2 regions of the Blautia wexlerae DSM 19850 genome follow, and region 1 is predicted to be linked to the other one. Evidence: riboswitches for the same ligand, from Rfam matches in the RefSeq annotation. Region 1 holds a riboswitch; the other holds the start of a gene.

Region 1 (7,464 bases):
CCAAATCTCACTGAAATATCGGGAATGGACTTTATACAGGCTTTTGATCTGATTGATTCCACTCAGAATCTGGATCCATTTGTAGCCGTTTCCGGTGCTGTGAAAGCATGTGCGGTAACTCTTTCCAAAATGTCAAATGATCTCCGTCTGATGTCCTCCGGTCCACGTACTGGTTTTGGGGAGATTAATCTTCCGGCAAAACAGAATGGTTCCTCTATTATGCCAGGTAAAGTTAATCCGGTTATTCCTGAAGTAGTGAATCAGGTTGCTTTTAATATTATTGGTAATGATGTTACCATTACCATGGCTGCAGAGGCTGGTCAGCTGGAATTAAATGCGTTTGAGCCGATTATTTTCTATTGCATGTTCCAGTCTATCGATACTCTTGGCTATGCAGTCCAGACATTGGTGGATAATTGTATTGTAGGAATTACGGCAAATGAAGAAAGATGCCGTTATCTGGTAGAAAACAGTGTAGGTATTATCACTGCAATCAGCCCCCATCTTGGATATCAGAAGGCTGCGGATATTGCAAAAAAGGCAATTAAGACAGGTGAATCTGTAAGAAGTCTGATTCTGAAAGAAAAGCTTATGGACGAGGATGAACTTAATCGCATTCTGGATCCGATCCATATGACGGAACCTGGTATTTCCGGAAAAGATTATCTTATAAAAAAATAAAGAAAAAAACAGGCGGGAAAATCTTCCCGCCTGTAAAATCGTCTGGACACATATCATATATAAATATGATTTTTATATTTTTGAATTATTCGATTGATTTCAACTGGATTAGAACAGACCTGTGATCTTACCTGTCTCGTCTACATCGATTCTCTCAGCAGCCGGAACTTTAGGAAGACCTGGCATTGTCATGATCTCGCCTGTAAGAGCTACGATGAATCCTGCACCAGCGGAAATCTTCAGGTTACGTACTGTAACTTCGAAGTCAGTAGGAGCACCCAGTTTGGTCTGGTCATCTGTTAAGCTGTACTGAGTCTTAGCTACACAGATCGGGCAGTTGCCGAATCCAAGAGCTTCTAACTGTTTCGCCTGTTTCTGAGCGTTAGCTGTCAGAACTACTTTCTTACCGCCATATACTTTCTGAACGATCTGGTTCAGTTTGTCTTCGATAGAACCTTCCAGTTCATATGCATAGGAGAAGTCGTTTGGTTCTTCAACAAGACGGATAACTTCTTCTGCAAGTTTGATTCCGCCTTCGCCGCCTTTTGCCCATACTTCAGAAAGAGCAACGTTAACGCCCAGTTCTTTACATTTAGCTTCTACAAAGTCAAGCTCTGCTTTTGTATCTGTAGGGAATGCGTTGATAGCAACAACACATGGAAGTTTGTATACGTTTTTGATGTTGGAAACGTGTTTTAACAGGTTCGGGATACCTTTTTCAAGAGCTTCCAGGTTTTCATTGTTAAGGTCAGCTTTAGCAACGCCGCCGTTGTATTTCAGGGCACGTACTGTAGCTACGATTACAACTGCGCTTGGTTTTAAACCAGCCATACGGCATTTGATATCAAGGAATTTCTCAGCACCAAGGTCAGCACCGAAACCAGCTTCTGTGATTGCATAATCAGCAAGCTTCATAGCCATCTTTGTAGCTGTTACAGAGTTACATCCATGAGCGATGTTTGCGAATGGTCCGCCATGTACGATTGCAGGAACGTGTTCCAGAGTCTGTACAAGGTTTGGTTTCAGAGCATCTTTTAACAGGGCTGTCATAGCGCCTTCTGCGTGAAGGTCACCTGCTGTTACAGGTTTCTGCTCGGAAACTTTTCCGTATGTATATCCGATGATGATCTTGGATAATCTTTCTTTCAGGTCTTTGATGTCGCTTGCAAGACAGAGAACTGCCATGATTTCAGATGCAACTGTGATGTCGTATCCGTCTTCACGAGGCATACCGTTTGTTCTTCCGCCAAGGCCGTCTACTACGTTACGAAGCTGACGGTCGTTCATATCCACACATCTTCTCCATGTGATCTTACGTGGGTCAATGTTTAATGCGTTGCCCTGGAAGATATGGTTATCGATCATAGCTGCCAGTAAGTTGTTAGCTGCGCCGATTGCATGGAAGTCACCTGTGAAGTGAAGGTTGATGTCTTCCATAGGAACAACCTGTGCATATCCGCCGCCTGCTGCACCGCCTTTAACACCGAATACCGGTCCTAAGGATGGCTCACGAAGAGCTACCATAACACTCTTGCCAAGTCTCTGCATACCATCTGCAAGACCTACAGTAGTAGTAGTTTTACCTTCTCCTGCAGGAGTTGGGTTGATAGCTGTAACGAGGATTAATTTTCCGTCCTTCTTATCGCTTTCTTTCAGAAGATTGTAGTCGATTTTTGCTTTGTATTTTCCGTACTGCTCCAGATATTTGTCGTCAATACCTGCTTTTTCTGCAATCTGAGTAATTGGAAGCATCTCGCATTCCTGTGCAATTTCAATGTCTGATTTGAATCCCATAATTGTTTTTCTCCTTTCGTTTCCGCATAACATGAAAAACTTCTGTTGCTGTTCACTCCGCGATCAGCAACAATTATTAATTGAAAGAAGTATTGGCCGATCTGCCTGGTATTCCTGATTTCTGCCCTGAAAGTTATAAAAAAAGGCCAGTATCTGAATATTTCAAATACTGCCCAGACGGTCGGCTCCCACAAACCTCCGACTCCACGTGGTTTGCACTCCACTCTTTCCGTCAGTACTCGAAGGTTCTTTCAATTGATGAATACAATATATCATTTTGAGAAAAAAATGTCAAGAAAATTTTTGTTGAAACGTCAAAAAATGTGAGTAAACTGGATAAAAGTTGTGCAAATTGATAAGAGAAGAGAATCGTAATCCCTGGTAATGAAAGAAAATACGTTTTCTCAAGGGAAGAAATTGTTAAAAAATAGACACAGTTTTCCCTGATAAATGAAGAAAATATAAAAAGCGGGTAAAGCTAGAGCGTGTCTGAAAAATCATTCCCGCAATCTGCACGCCCCCACTTTGCGGGATATTTCACCCGAATTCAGTTGCCGTAGCCCGCTACGGCGCCCTCATCCGGGCAAAATATCCCACAAATTGTGACGCACATCTTGCAGAAAGCCTTTTTCAGACACGCTCTAGTGCAAAATATGGAAAATGGAATTGACAACAGTTCAGAAGATATGTTATTCTCATCTTTAGTATGAAAAGACACTATCGTTTTCATGCAAATATTTGCTCACATTCAGAGACAGTTTCTGAATGTTAAGCCATACGGACAGGCGGGGCAGTTGCCGGGTGGGAGACACCACATTATTGATTGAGTTAGAAGCTCAAATTTTATAAGTTGATTACTTTATAATAATCAGTGCGTAAGCACACATCATCTTGTGAAACGGTCAATAAGAGCATAGCATATATTTGCCAGCGATTGAAGACGACAGCAGTCATGAATATTTCAGAATACGGGAACAGGCACAGGATACAGACGGATTTATACGGGAAATCCGGTCAGTATATAAAGAGACAGAGCCTGAGAAATTCTATAGATCATGAGAGAAGCAGATGGTGAATGAACTTATCTGCTTCTTTTTTTGTGCAGATATAGCAAATATAAAGGATATGGTTGGAGATAAACGTTTTGCGAGGATGTGTCTCACATGCGTTCGACTTGAATATATAGAGAAATAATTGAATCATTGTGCCGGTTTGAGGCAGTATACAATTGCTGAATGATAGAACTGTATTTGCCGGTACATGACGACAGGAAAAGAGGAACATGTCAAATGGATTATGAAAGACAACAGCATGCGCCCATATATGAAGCACTGGAACGTTTCCGAAAGAAGAGAGTCGTTCCCTTTGATGTGCCGGGACATAAAAGAGGAAGAGGAAATCCGGAGCTTGCACAGTTGCTGGGAGAGAAATGTGTGGGGCTGGATGTTAATTCTATGAAGCCGCTGGACAATCTCTGCCACCCGGTTTCGGTGATCAGAGAAGCGGAGGAGCTTGCAGCAGATGCTTTTGGCGCAGCGCATGCATTCCTTATGGTAGGAGGAACCACATCTGCAGTGCAGAGCATGATCCTGTCTGTCTGCAAGGCAGGGGATAAGATCATTCTGCCGCGAAATGTACATAAAAGTGCCATCAATGCCCTGGTACTGTGCGGTGCAATTCCGGTTTATGTAAACCCGGAGGTGAATGCGCAGCTGGGCATTTCCCTTGGCATGGAAGTCAGTCAGGTGGAGAAGGCTATGGATGAGAATCCGGATGCGGTGGCAGTTCTTGTAAATAACCCTACCTATTATGGAATTTGTTCGGATCTGCGGACTATCGTAAAGAAGGCTCATGCAAGAGGAATGAAGGTGCTGGCAGATGAGGCTCATGGAACCCATCTTTATTTCGGCAGAAACCTTCCTGTATCCGGAATGGCGGCAGGTGCTGACATGGCGGCAGTTTCCATGCACAAATCCGGCGGAAGTCTGACACAGAGTTCGCTGCTGCTTTTGAATAAGAGTATGAATGCAGAGAAAGTGCGCCAGATCATCAATCTGACTCAGACCACAAGCGCTTCTTATCTTCTGTTGTCCAGTCTGGATATCTCCAGAAGAAATCTGGCACTCAGAGGAGAGGAATCCTTTGAAAAGGTTGCAGGGATGGCGCAGTATGCCAGAGAGGAGATCAATGAGATCGGCGGTTATTATGCATATGGTATGGATCTGATCAATGGAACCAGTGTTTTTGATTTTGATGTTACAAAACTCTCCATTTATACACTGGGAAATGGGCTGGCAGGTATTGAAGTTTATGATCTTCTCAGAGATGAATATGATATTCAGATCGAGTTTGGAGATATCTGTAATATTCTGGCTTACATTTCCATTGGAGACAGGCTTCAGGATATTGAGAGGCTGGTAGGGGCATTGGCTGATATTGAACGTCTGTATAAGAAGGACAGCACAGGTATGCTTTCCGGGGAATATATCGCACCTGCAGTGGTGGCGTCTCCACAGCAGGCATTTTATGCGGAGAAAGAATCTCTGCCCATGGAACAGGCGGCAGGCAGGATCAGCGGTGAATTTGTTATGTGTTATCCTCCGGGAATCCCGATTCTTGCTCCTGGAGAAATGGTGACACAGGAAATTGTAGAATACATTCTTTATGCAAGAGACAAAGGCTGTTCCATGCAGGGAATGGAGGATCCGAAGGTAGAACATCTTCAGGTCCTGAAAGGGGGTATCTGATCATGGAATTATGGTATTCTGAGTTCCATACAGGAAATGTAAAGCTTTCTGTCCGGATTAACCGACAGTTATTTTCAGGGGAAAGTGAATTTCAGAGAATCGATGTGTTTGAGTCTGAAGAATTTGGGAGATTTGTGGCTCTGGACGGTGAGATCGTATTCTCTGATAAAGATGAATTTATTTATGATGAGATGGTTACGCATGTGCCAATGACAGTACATCCCAATGTAAAAAATGTTCTGATCATCGGCGGCGGTGACGGTGGAGTTGCCAGAGAACTGATCCATTATCCACAGATTGAGAGCATTGATGTGGTGGAATCCGATAAAATGTTTGTGGATGTATGTGCGGAGATGTTTCCGGATATTGCCCAGGGACTGAAGGATGAGAGAGTCAACATTTATTATGAAGACGGCCTTCGGTTCCTGCGGAATAAAAAGGCCAGATATGACCTGATCATCAATGATTCCACAGATCCGCTGGGACATACGGAGGGACTTTTTACAAAGGAATTCTACGGAAGCTGTTATAAGGCTCTCAGAGATGACGGAATCATGGTTTATCAGCATGGAAGTCCTTTTTATGATGAGGATGAGGTGGAATGCAGAAAGATGCACAGAAAGGTTTTTCGGTCATTTCCGGTGAGCAGGGTTTATCAGGCACATATCCCTACCTGTCCCTCGGGATACTGGCTTTTTGGATTTGCATCAAAGAAATATCATCCACTGGAAGATTTCAGGCCGGAGAGGTTTGATAATCTTAATATAGAAACATGGTATTATACAACAAACCTTCACAGAGGAGCATTTATGCTTCCAAAATATGTAGAAGATTTACTGGAAGAGGAGGAAAACAGTTTATGAGCAGATTATTGGTAATCGGATGTGGTGGGGTAGCTTCAGTGGCAATTCGCAAATGCTGTCAGAATAGCGATGTTTTTACAGAGATTATGATCGCAAGCAGGACAAAGGAAAAATGCGATGCACTCAAAGAGAAGATTGAAAGTACAACGAAGACAAAAATTGAGACAGCAAAGGTAGATGCGGATAATGCAGCAGAGGTCGCAGAATTGATCAGAGCCTATAAGCCGGATGCTGTCCTGAATGTGGCACTTCCATATCAGGATCTTACCATCATGGATGCATGTCTGGAAGCCGGTGCGGATTATATTGATACTGCCAATTATGAAGCAGAGGATACAGAAGATCCCACATGGCGTGCAATCTACGAAAAGAGATGTAAAGAAAAAGGCTTTACTGCATATTTCGATTATTCCTGGCAGTGGGCTTATGATGAGAAATTTAAGGAAGCAGGACTGACTGCTCTTCTGGGAACCGGTTTTGATCCGGGTGTTACCAGTGTATTCAGTGCTTATGCCCTGAAGCATTATTTTGATGAAATCCATACCATTGATATTCTGGACTGTAACGGCGGTGATCATGGATATCCTTTTGCCACAAACTTTAACCCGGAGATCAATCTTCGAGAGGTTTCCGCAAATGGTTCCTACTGGGAAGACGGACATTGGGTAGAAACAGAGCCTATGGAATTTAAATCTGTCTACGATTTCCCTGAGGTAGGAAAGAAGGATATGTATCTTCTTCATCATGAAGAGATTGAATCACTGGCAAAAAATATTCCGGGAGTACAGAGGATCCGTTTCTTTATGACATTCGGACAGAGCTATCTGACACATATGAAATGTCTGGAAAATGTAGGAATGCTTTCCACCGCACCTGTGGAATTTAATGGACAGGAGATCGTGCCGATCCAGTTTTTGAAAGCTCTTCTGCCGGATCCTGCATCTCTGGGTCCGAGAACAGTGGGTAAAACAAATATCGGCTGTATTTTCACAGGTGTTAAGGACGGAAAAGAGAAAAGTATTTATATTTATAATGTATGTGATCATCAGGAATGCTATAAAGAGGTGGAATCCCAGGCAATCTCCTATACAACAGGTGTTCCGGCTATGATCGGTTCCATGATGGTAGTGACCGGACAGTGGAAGAAGCCGGGTGTATTTAATGTGGAAGAATTTGATCCGGATCCATATATGGAAGCACTGAACAAATGGGGACTTCCATGGAAAGTCTGCGAAGATCCTGAACTGGTAAAGGTCTGGAAAGCCAATGAAGATTGATCAACTGCAAACTCCCTGCTATGTGATCGATGAGAAGAAGATGCGGGAGAATCTGGAGATTTTGAAAAAAGTCCAGGAGGATACCGGGTGTAAGATCCTTCT
Region 2 (7,464 bases), 630 kb from region 1:
ATAAAATCACCAAAAGAGGACATTCTGTCAGCACCGCGAGCTCTTGCATAAGCGCATGCTAATGGTGAAAAATTCTTCCAGTCCATATCATTTACCCAGTAGATCTTTGCCAGAGTCTCTGTAAGAGGAAGTCCTACAGCAGCACCGGCAGGAGATACATGTTTAAAAGATGTAGCTGCAGGAAGTCCTGTTGCTTTCTTCAGATTGGATACCAGCTGCCAGCCATTAAAAGCATCCAGGAAATTGATATATCCCGGTCTTCCGGAAAGGATCTTTACCGGAAGCTCAGATCCGTCTGCCATATAAATTTTTGCAGGTTTCTGATTCGGGTTACAGCCATATTTTAATTCGAATTCTTTCATTATATAAATCCTCCGTATGAACCAAATAAGTATTTTAAAATTAATTCCTGTAAATAATTTCTTACTGCGAAAGCATCGTCTTATGTTCACAATAATCTATGAGCACTATCTGTACTCAGTAAGTGACTATTATTTATTCTTATTAATGATCTTGCTTTCGTACTTACCTGTCTCAATATCAATATATCTTACAAACAGAGATACTTTGTTATCTTCGTTCAGGCTGTTCCAGAGAAGTTCTGCAAACTCATCCATATCATCCGGAATTGCTACCAATTTCGGTTCGCCTTCAAAGCTTGGAAGTGGATTTCCGTCACATTTATAAGTATGGATGAAATGTCCCTCTCCTGCAATGGCATTCTCGTATGCAAATGTGTATCTGTTACATGCATCCGGATTTCCGTTGTTGCTCTTGAGAATTGACATTGCATAGTTGAATTTTCCGTTCTCTACGTGCATAACACCGGAGATACGAGGTGTATAGTTCGGACCGTCCGGCTCGAATTCTCTGCTTCTTAAGGACTGCTCAAAAGTAAGCTGATGATCCATTCCCTCATAAATGGTATCTGTCTGATCTCCGTTAGTTACGATTGTTTTGTTTCCCAGTACACGTACAGGTGCATAGATGATCAGACTCGGATCTGTAAGTTTGGACGGATCAAATGCCTGGGTACGGATTCCCTCACCATCCTCTACAAATACTCTGTTTCTGCTGTTCTCGCTTCTGCCCATGATGAAATAAGCTGTCACTGCTTTCTTACCGTCTGCGGAACGTCCAATCACAATTCCTCTGCCAGGATAGGAATTCTCTTTCAGTTCTTTTTCCAGTGATAACATTTCCATAATTTTTCTCCTTTTCGTTAAAAATAAGGTTAAAAAAAGCCTGGGAAACCTATTTATTCATTGAATAATTTCCAGGCTGCCCAGGCGGTCGGCTCATATACTCGCTGCACTCCCTGTAGGTAATCCTACTTCCGCCAGTCATGCAGGCACTGTTGTGAAAAAAAATCACACGTTGTTATTATAGTACAATACTTCTTTGTAGATTTCAAGGCAAATTTTTTTGTACTGTGCTGAATTTTCGTTTTACTGAACATCCTGCAAACCATAATCAACATCAATCTGCACCGCAATATCCGATTTCATCTGTATCCATGCATCCGGATTCTCCACATAATATTTCGGACAGTTTTTTCCGGTAACATCATAATGCCGGATCACGTTCTCTGATGTAAGCCCAAACCGCACGCACAACCACGCAGAAAGCTTCACTGCCGAATCATAAGTTGCCTCATTAAATTTCCCCGTCTCATCCGGATGACAGCACTCGATGGACAAAGTATCTACATTACGTGAGTTCGTCGCATAGGACATCTCTGACGTAGGAATACACTGCACCACTTCCCCATCCAGCCCCACCACAAAATGACTGCTCACCTTTGTGTCATGAGTAGTCGCCAGATTCTCAAAGTAGTTCCTGTTTGCAATGGCTGTTGCCCCCGGATTTGCAGTATAATGAATGGCAATATACTGTACACTCTCAATGGGAATCTGCGGTCTGGAATATTCATTCGGCGTCAGCAGTTCCACATCTATGTACGGCGCCCCTTCTTTTTGCCATTGTTCCGGTCCGCCTGAAGAATCCGCATTATCTGTTCCTGACTGTTCCGCATCAGAAATCATCGTGTCAGAATTATGTAAAAAGTCCCCAATACTCCATCCATTTTCACTGGCCCGATTTATTATGATCCACCCACTCAGAACTATGATCACGAGCAGCATAAGGCTCATAAGAATTCTCTGATTTCTCTGCCTTACTCTGCTGCTCTTTCGTCTTTTCGACCTGCTGTTTTTCTTTTTTACTGCAGTTTTCCCTGTTCTGGTATCTGTTTTTTTCTTTTTGTTTATATGCTTTTGCATTTTTACCTTCTCTTACGGGATTTTACTCCCTGCAAAAATACCCCGGCCGGCATGCCTGGAAATCTTATTTCTTTCCATCAGCAGCCAGCCGGGGCATATATTACACCTGAAATTTATTATTTGTCATCTACGCTATAGTTCGGAGCTTCTTTTGTGATATGAATATCATGTGGATGAGATTCCTTAAGAGATGCAGCAGAAATCTTGATGAATCTGCCTGTTTCTTTAAGCTTCTCAATAGTTTCTGCTCCACAATATCCCATACCGGAACGGAGACCGCCCATGAGCTGGAATACAGTATCCTCAACATGTCCTTTGTAAGCAACACGTCCTTCTACGCCTTCCGGAACAAGTTTCTTCGCATTCTCCTGGAAGTAACGGTCTTTACTTCCGTTCTCCATAGCTGCGATAGATCCCATACCGCGGTATACTTTATATTTTCTGCCCTGATACAGTTCGAATGTTCCCGGGCTCTCGTCGCATCCTGCAAACATGCTTCCCATCATGCAGACATTCGCACCGGCTGCGATTGCCTTTGTGACATCTCCGGAATACTTGATACCACCGTCTGCAATAATCGGGATTCCATATTCTTTTGCAGCTTCGTAGCAGTCCATAACAGCAGTGATCTGCGGAACACCGATACCTGCAACAACTCGTGTGGTACAGATAGATCCAGGTCCGATACCAACCTTAACTGCATCTACACCGGCCTCGATCAGAGCCTTTGTCGCAGCACCTGTTGCTACGTTACCTGCGATCACCTGCAGTTCCGGATATGCTGCCTTGATCTCGCGTACAGCCTTCAGAATGTTCTCTGAATGTCCATGTGCAGAATCAATTACGATCACGTCTACAGATGCCTTTACAAGTGCATCAACACGTGCAAGTACATTAGCAGTGATTCCTACCGCAGCACCGCAGAGAAGACGTCCCTGCTCATCCTTTGCAGCCAGAGGATATTTGATCTGTTTCTCAATATCTTTAATAGTAATTAAGCCTTTTAAGTTAAAGTCATCATCTACAATGGGTAATTTCTCTTTACGTGATTTTGCCAGAATCTTCTTGGCATCTTCCAGTGTAATTCCCTCTTTGGCTGTAATCAGTCCCTCAGAAGTCATGCACTCTTTAATCTTCTTGCTGAAATCTGTCTCAAACTTCAGATCACGATTGGTAATGATTCCGACCAGTTTTCTGCCCTCTGTGATCGGCACACCGGAGATACGGAACTTTGCCATTAACTCATCTGCGTCCTTAAGTGTATGTTCAGGAGATAAATAGAAAGGATCTGTGATAACACCGTTCTCAGAACGTTTTACCTTGTCTACCTCTTCTGCCTGCGCTTCAATGGACATATTCTTATGAATAATACCAATACCACCCTGTCTCGCCATGGCGATCGCCATGCGATGCTCGGTTACTGTATCCATTCCTGCACTCATCATAGGAATGTTCAGTTTAACCTTCTTTGTTAAGTAAGTTGTGACATCTACCTGATTCGGAATTACCTTTGAATATGCCGGAACTAACAGCACGTCATCAAAAGTAATGCCTTCACCAATGATAGTACCCATTGCATTTCCTCCCTTGCGTATATGAAATTAAATTACTATTGTAATGTAAAAAGGAACCAGCAACTGGTCCTTTTATTTTCAACAAGTGTAACAAAAATCAGATTCTATGTCAATCCAAAAAAACTTTGCTCGGTGCTGAATTTTTCATAGCCTGTGCAAGTGACTCATCCGGTTCCAGGATGATCTTGCATAAATTTCCGTCCAGTCTTGTGATAACACCAAAGCGTTTATGCTCCGGATTTCCTGATGAAAAGTCCAGTACTTTCATGTTCTGGTTTCCGTTGTAATAGTCCATTCTGTGGGAATCCAGCGGTGCTGCCAGATCTGCTTCTGATAATTTGAAGCTCTTTACTTTCTTTCTTTTTGTCTTTGACATGATCATGTCGATGTCAAAATCGCCATTGATAAACAGATATTCATATTCTACATCTGTTTTCGGGATTACAAAATAGCATGCAATTCCAAGCGCTACGGCAATGATCAGTGCCAGCGGTGTGATGATAAGTCCGGCAAATACTGCCAGCACTGTCAAAACGATCAGACCGTATTTGAGCAGGCTGTCTTTAGCCGTCTTATCTTTCTTTACCAGTAATTCTGAATACAAGTCGCCCATTGTTTCGTCTCCTTTTCATTTGTTCAGCTGTTGAAAGCAGCTTTTTTTGCACAGCATATTTAACAATTATATTTTATTCATCATGCTGTTTTTCTGCATTATATCACAAAACGGAACCATCGTCTATGACGACGGTTCCGTTTCACATATTTCCGCCTGCGCTGTTTTTATCTATAGCAATCCTCGTAAATAATGCATTTAAGACAGTTCAGCAGAGTGCGAAAGACAAGGAAGATATCTGCAGGCGTGCTGACACATGGCAAAGATATCTGACGCAGGATTTCACACTCTGATGGGCTGGATTAAGATGCATTATTTCAGAGAATTGCTATAAGCATACTGCGGTATAATTTTATCGTTTATTAAAGATTACATCATTCCCATTCCCGGGTTAGCAGCCGGTGCAGGTGTGTCTTCTTTAATAATTGCAACAGCAGATTCTGTTGTAAGTAATGTAGAAGCAACGCTTGTAGCGTTCTGAAGAGCGCTTCTTGTAACCTTTGCAGGGTCAAGGATGCCTTCGCTTACCATGTCTACATATCTTTCATTCAGAGCATCGAAACCGATTCCTGGTTCGGATTCTCTTACTTTGTTGATGATTACGGAACCTTCAAGTCCTGCATTTGCAGAAATACGGAACAGAGGAGCTTCCAGAGCTTTCAGGATGATATTTGCACCTGTCTTCTCGTCACCTTCCAGAGTTGCTGCAAGTTTTGCAACTTCTTTGGATGCGTGGATGTAAGCAGATCCGCCACCTGCGATGATACCTTCTTCTACTGCTGCTCTTGTAGCTGCAAGAGCATCTTCCAGGCGAAGCTTAGCTTCTTTCATTTCTGTCTCAGTGGAAGCACCAACACGGATAACAGCTACGCCGCCAGCCAGTTTTGCAAGTCTTTCCTGTAATTTTTCTTTATCAAATTCAGATTTTGTTTCTTCAATCTGTCCACGGATCTGAGCAACACGGTTTGCGATTGCATCTTTGTCACCCATACCGTCAACGATAACTGTGTTCTCTTTTGCAACTTTAACAGATTTTGCACGTCCTAACTGCTCCATAGTTGCGTCTTTCAGTTCCAGACCAACTTCTTCGGAGATTACCTGGCCGCCTGTAAGGATTGCGATATCCTGAAGCATTTCTTTTCTTCTGTCACCATATCCCGGAGCTTTGACAGCTACTACCTGGAAGGTTCCTCTTAATTTGTTTACGATCAGAGTTGTAAGAGCTTCACCCTCTACATCTTCAGCAATGATAAGAAGTTTCGCACCAACTTTTACGATCTGCTCCAGTAATGGAAGGATTTCCTGGATGTTGCTGATCTTCTTGTCTGTGATCAGGATATATGGATCTTCCAGATTTGCTTCCATTTTTTCCATATCTGTTGACATATATGCGGATACATATCCACGATCGAACTGCATACCTTCTACAAGGTCAAGTTCTGTGTGCATTGTCTTGGATTCTTCTACTGTGATAACGCCATCTTTGGAAACTTTTTCCATAGCATCTGCTACTAACTGTCCAACAGTCTCATCGCTTGCGGAAATAGATGCAACGTTTGCGATCTGTTTCTTGCCGCTGATTGTCTGGCTCATGTTCTTGATTGCTTCTACAGCTACATCTGTAGCTTTCTTCATTCCTTTTCTGAGGATGATCGGGTTAGCGCCTGCTGCCAGGTTTCTCATTCCTTCGTGAACCATAGCCTGTGCAAGAACAGTAGCTGTTGTTGTACCATCACCTGCTACATCGTTTGTTTTGGAAGCAACTTCTTTGATCAGCTGTGCGCCCATGTTTTCAAATCCGTCTTCCAGTTCAATTTCTTTTGCGATTGTAACACCGTCGTTTGTGATAAGCGGAGCACCGTATGGTTTGTCAAGAACTACGTTTCTTCCTTTCGGTCCTAATGTTACTCTTACTGTATCAGCTAATTTATTTACACCAGCTTCAAGAGCTGCTCTGGCTTCTGCGCCGAATTTAATTTCTTTTGCCATGATAATATGACCTCCTGATTCAAATTTTGATCTCTATGAATTCTTTCTGATACTTAGCCGGTATTTCATGTTACATCCTGTAAATATTATCTTATAAGTATCTTCATTTATGTTTTCTATTTTGATATTGCTTATTTAACAATTGCAAGAATATCATTCTGTTTTACGATAATGTATTCTGTGCCATCCATCTTTACTTCTGTTCCTGAATATTTGGAGTAGATAACTTTATCACCTACAGCTACTTCCATTTTTACTTCTTTGCCGTCAACAACTCCGCCAGGTCCTACAGCTACAACTTCTGCCTGCTGTGGTTTCTCCTGTGCCTGTCCCGGAAGAACGATTCCGGATTTTGTTGTTTCTTCTGCTTCAACCTGTTTTAATACAACTCTGTCACCTAAAGGTACTAATGTCATGATCTATATCCTCCTTTATTCTCCAACCTGGAATCTCTGTTACCGTCTCTGCTATTCTTAATATCCGGCAACTGTTTCGGCACTCTGTCTAATTCTGCCGATTTTTGCTAGCACTCATTTACTTCGAGTGCTAATCACTGTCCTTATATTATTGAAAATGAGTCGATTTCGCAAGTGCTTTTATCATTATAAAATAATCTATATTCTCTTTTTTACTTATATATACTCTTTTTTTCTTTTGTTTTCTTAATTTACAAATAATTTTGTCATATCTTCCTTGTCTTTCGCATTCAGTTGAATTGTCTTCAAATACATCAATTAAGAGGCTTGCTATAATTCCTGTAACATAATAAAAAGACCGTCCACCATACAGCAGACAGCCTTCTTGCATTCATTATTTATGGAAGCTTCTATATCAGGATTTCTTATTTCTCTGAGCTTTAATCTCTTCCAGTTCATCAAAGATGACTTCATTCAGCACTTTAATGTAGGTTCCTTTCATACCGGAAGATCTGGATTCAATCACACCGGCACTTTCAAACTTCCTCAAAGCGTTTACGATAACAGATCTGGTGATTCCCACGCGGTCT

The links. A riboswitch is a leader RNA that binds a small molecule or an ion and turns the genes downstream of it on or off. The one in region 1 is predicted to bind ZMP and ZTP.
Region 2: it holds a riboswitch for ZMP and ZTP, as region 1 does, so the genes downstream of both, NQ550_RS05000 (IMP cyclohydrolase) here and NQ550_RS02045 (formate--tetrahydrofolate ligase) in region 1, are expected to answer to the same signal.

The regions. Positions count from the first base shown of each region.
Region 1 is NZ_CP102267.1:443,498-450,961, forward strand. Features, by position in the region: gene NQ550_RS02040 (aspartate ammonia-lyase) at 1-681, shown strand, start outside; gene NQ550_RS02045 (formate--tetrahydrofolate ligase) at 790-2,475, opposite strand; ZMP/ZTP riboswitch at 2,640-2,725, opposite strand; gene NQ550_RS22365 (hypothetical protein) at 2,896-2,976, opposite strand; gene NQ550_RS22370 (DUF6783 domain-containing protein) at 3,023-3,076, opposite strand; gene NQ550_RS22375 (DUF6783 domain-containing protein) at 3,053-3,145, shown strand; gene NQ550_RS02050 (aminotransferase class I/II-fold pyridoxal phosphate-dependent enzyme) at 3,765-5,222, shown strand; gene speE (polyamine aminopropyltransferase) at 5,225-6,085, shown strand; gene NQ550_RS02060 (saccharopine dehydrogenase family protein) at 6,082-7,362, shown strand; gene nspC (carboxynorspermidine decarboxylase) at 7,352-7,464, shown strand, end outside.
Region 2 is NZ_CP102267.1:1,077,889-1,085,352, reverse strand. Features, by position in the region: gene NQ550_RS05005 (phosphoribosylaminoimidazolecarboxamide formyltransferase) at 1-362, opposite strand, end outside; gene NQ550_RS05000 (IMP cyclohydrolase) at 492-1,205, opposite strand; ZMP/ZTP riboswitch at 1,277-1,357, opposite strand; gene NQ550_RS04995 (peptidoglycan recognition protein family protein) at 1,449-2,153, opposite strand; gene guaB (IMP dehydrogenase) at 2,399-3,856, opposite strand; gene NQ550_RS04985 (DUF6106 family protein) at 3,966-4,469, opposite strand; gene groL (chaperonin GroEL) at 4,839-6,458, opposite strand; gene groES (co-chaperone GroES) at 6,590-6,874, opposite strand; gene codY (GTP-sensing pleiotropic transcriptional regulator CodY) at 7,290-7,464, opposite strand, start outside.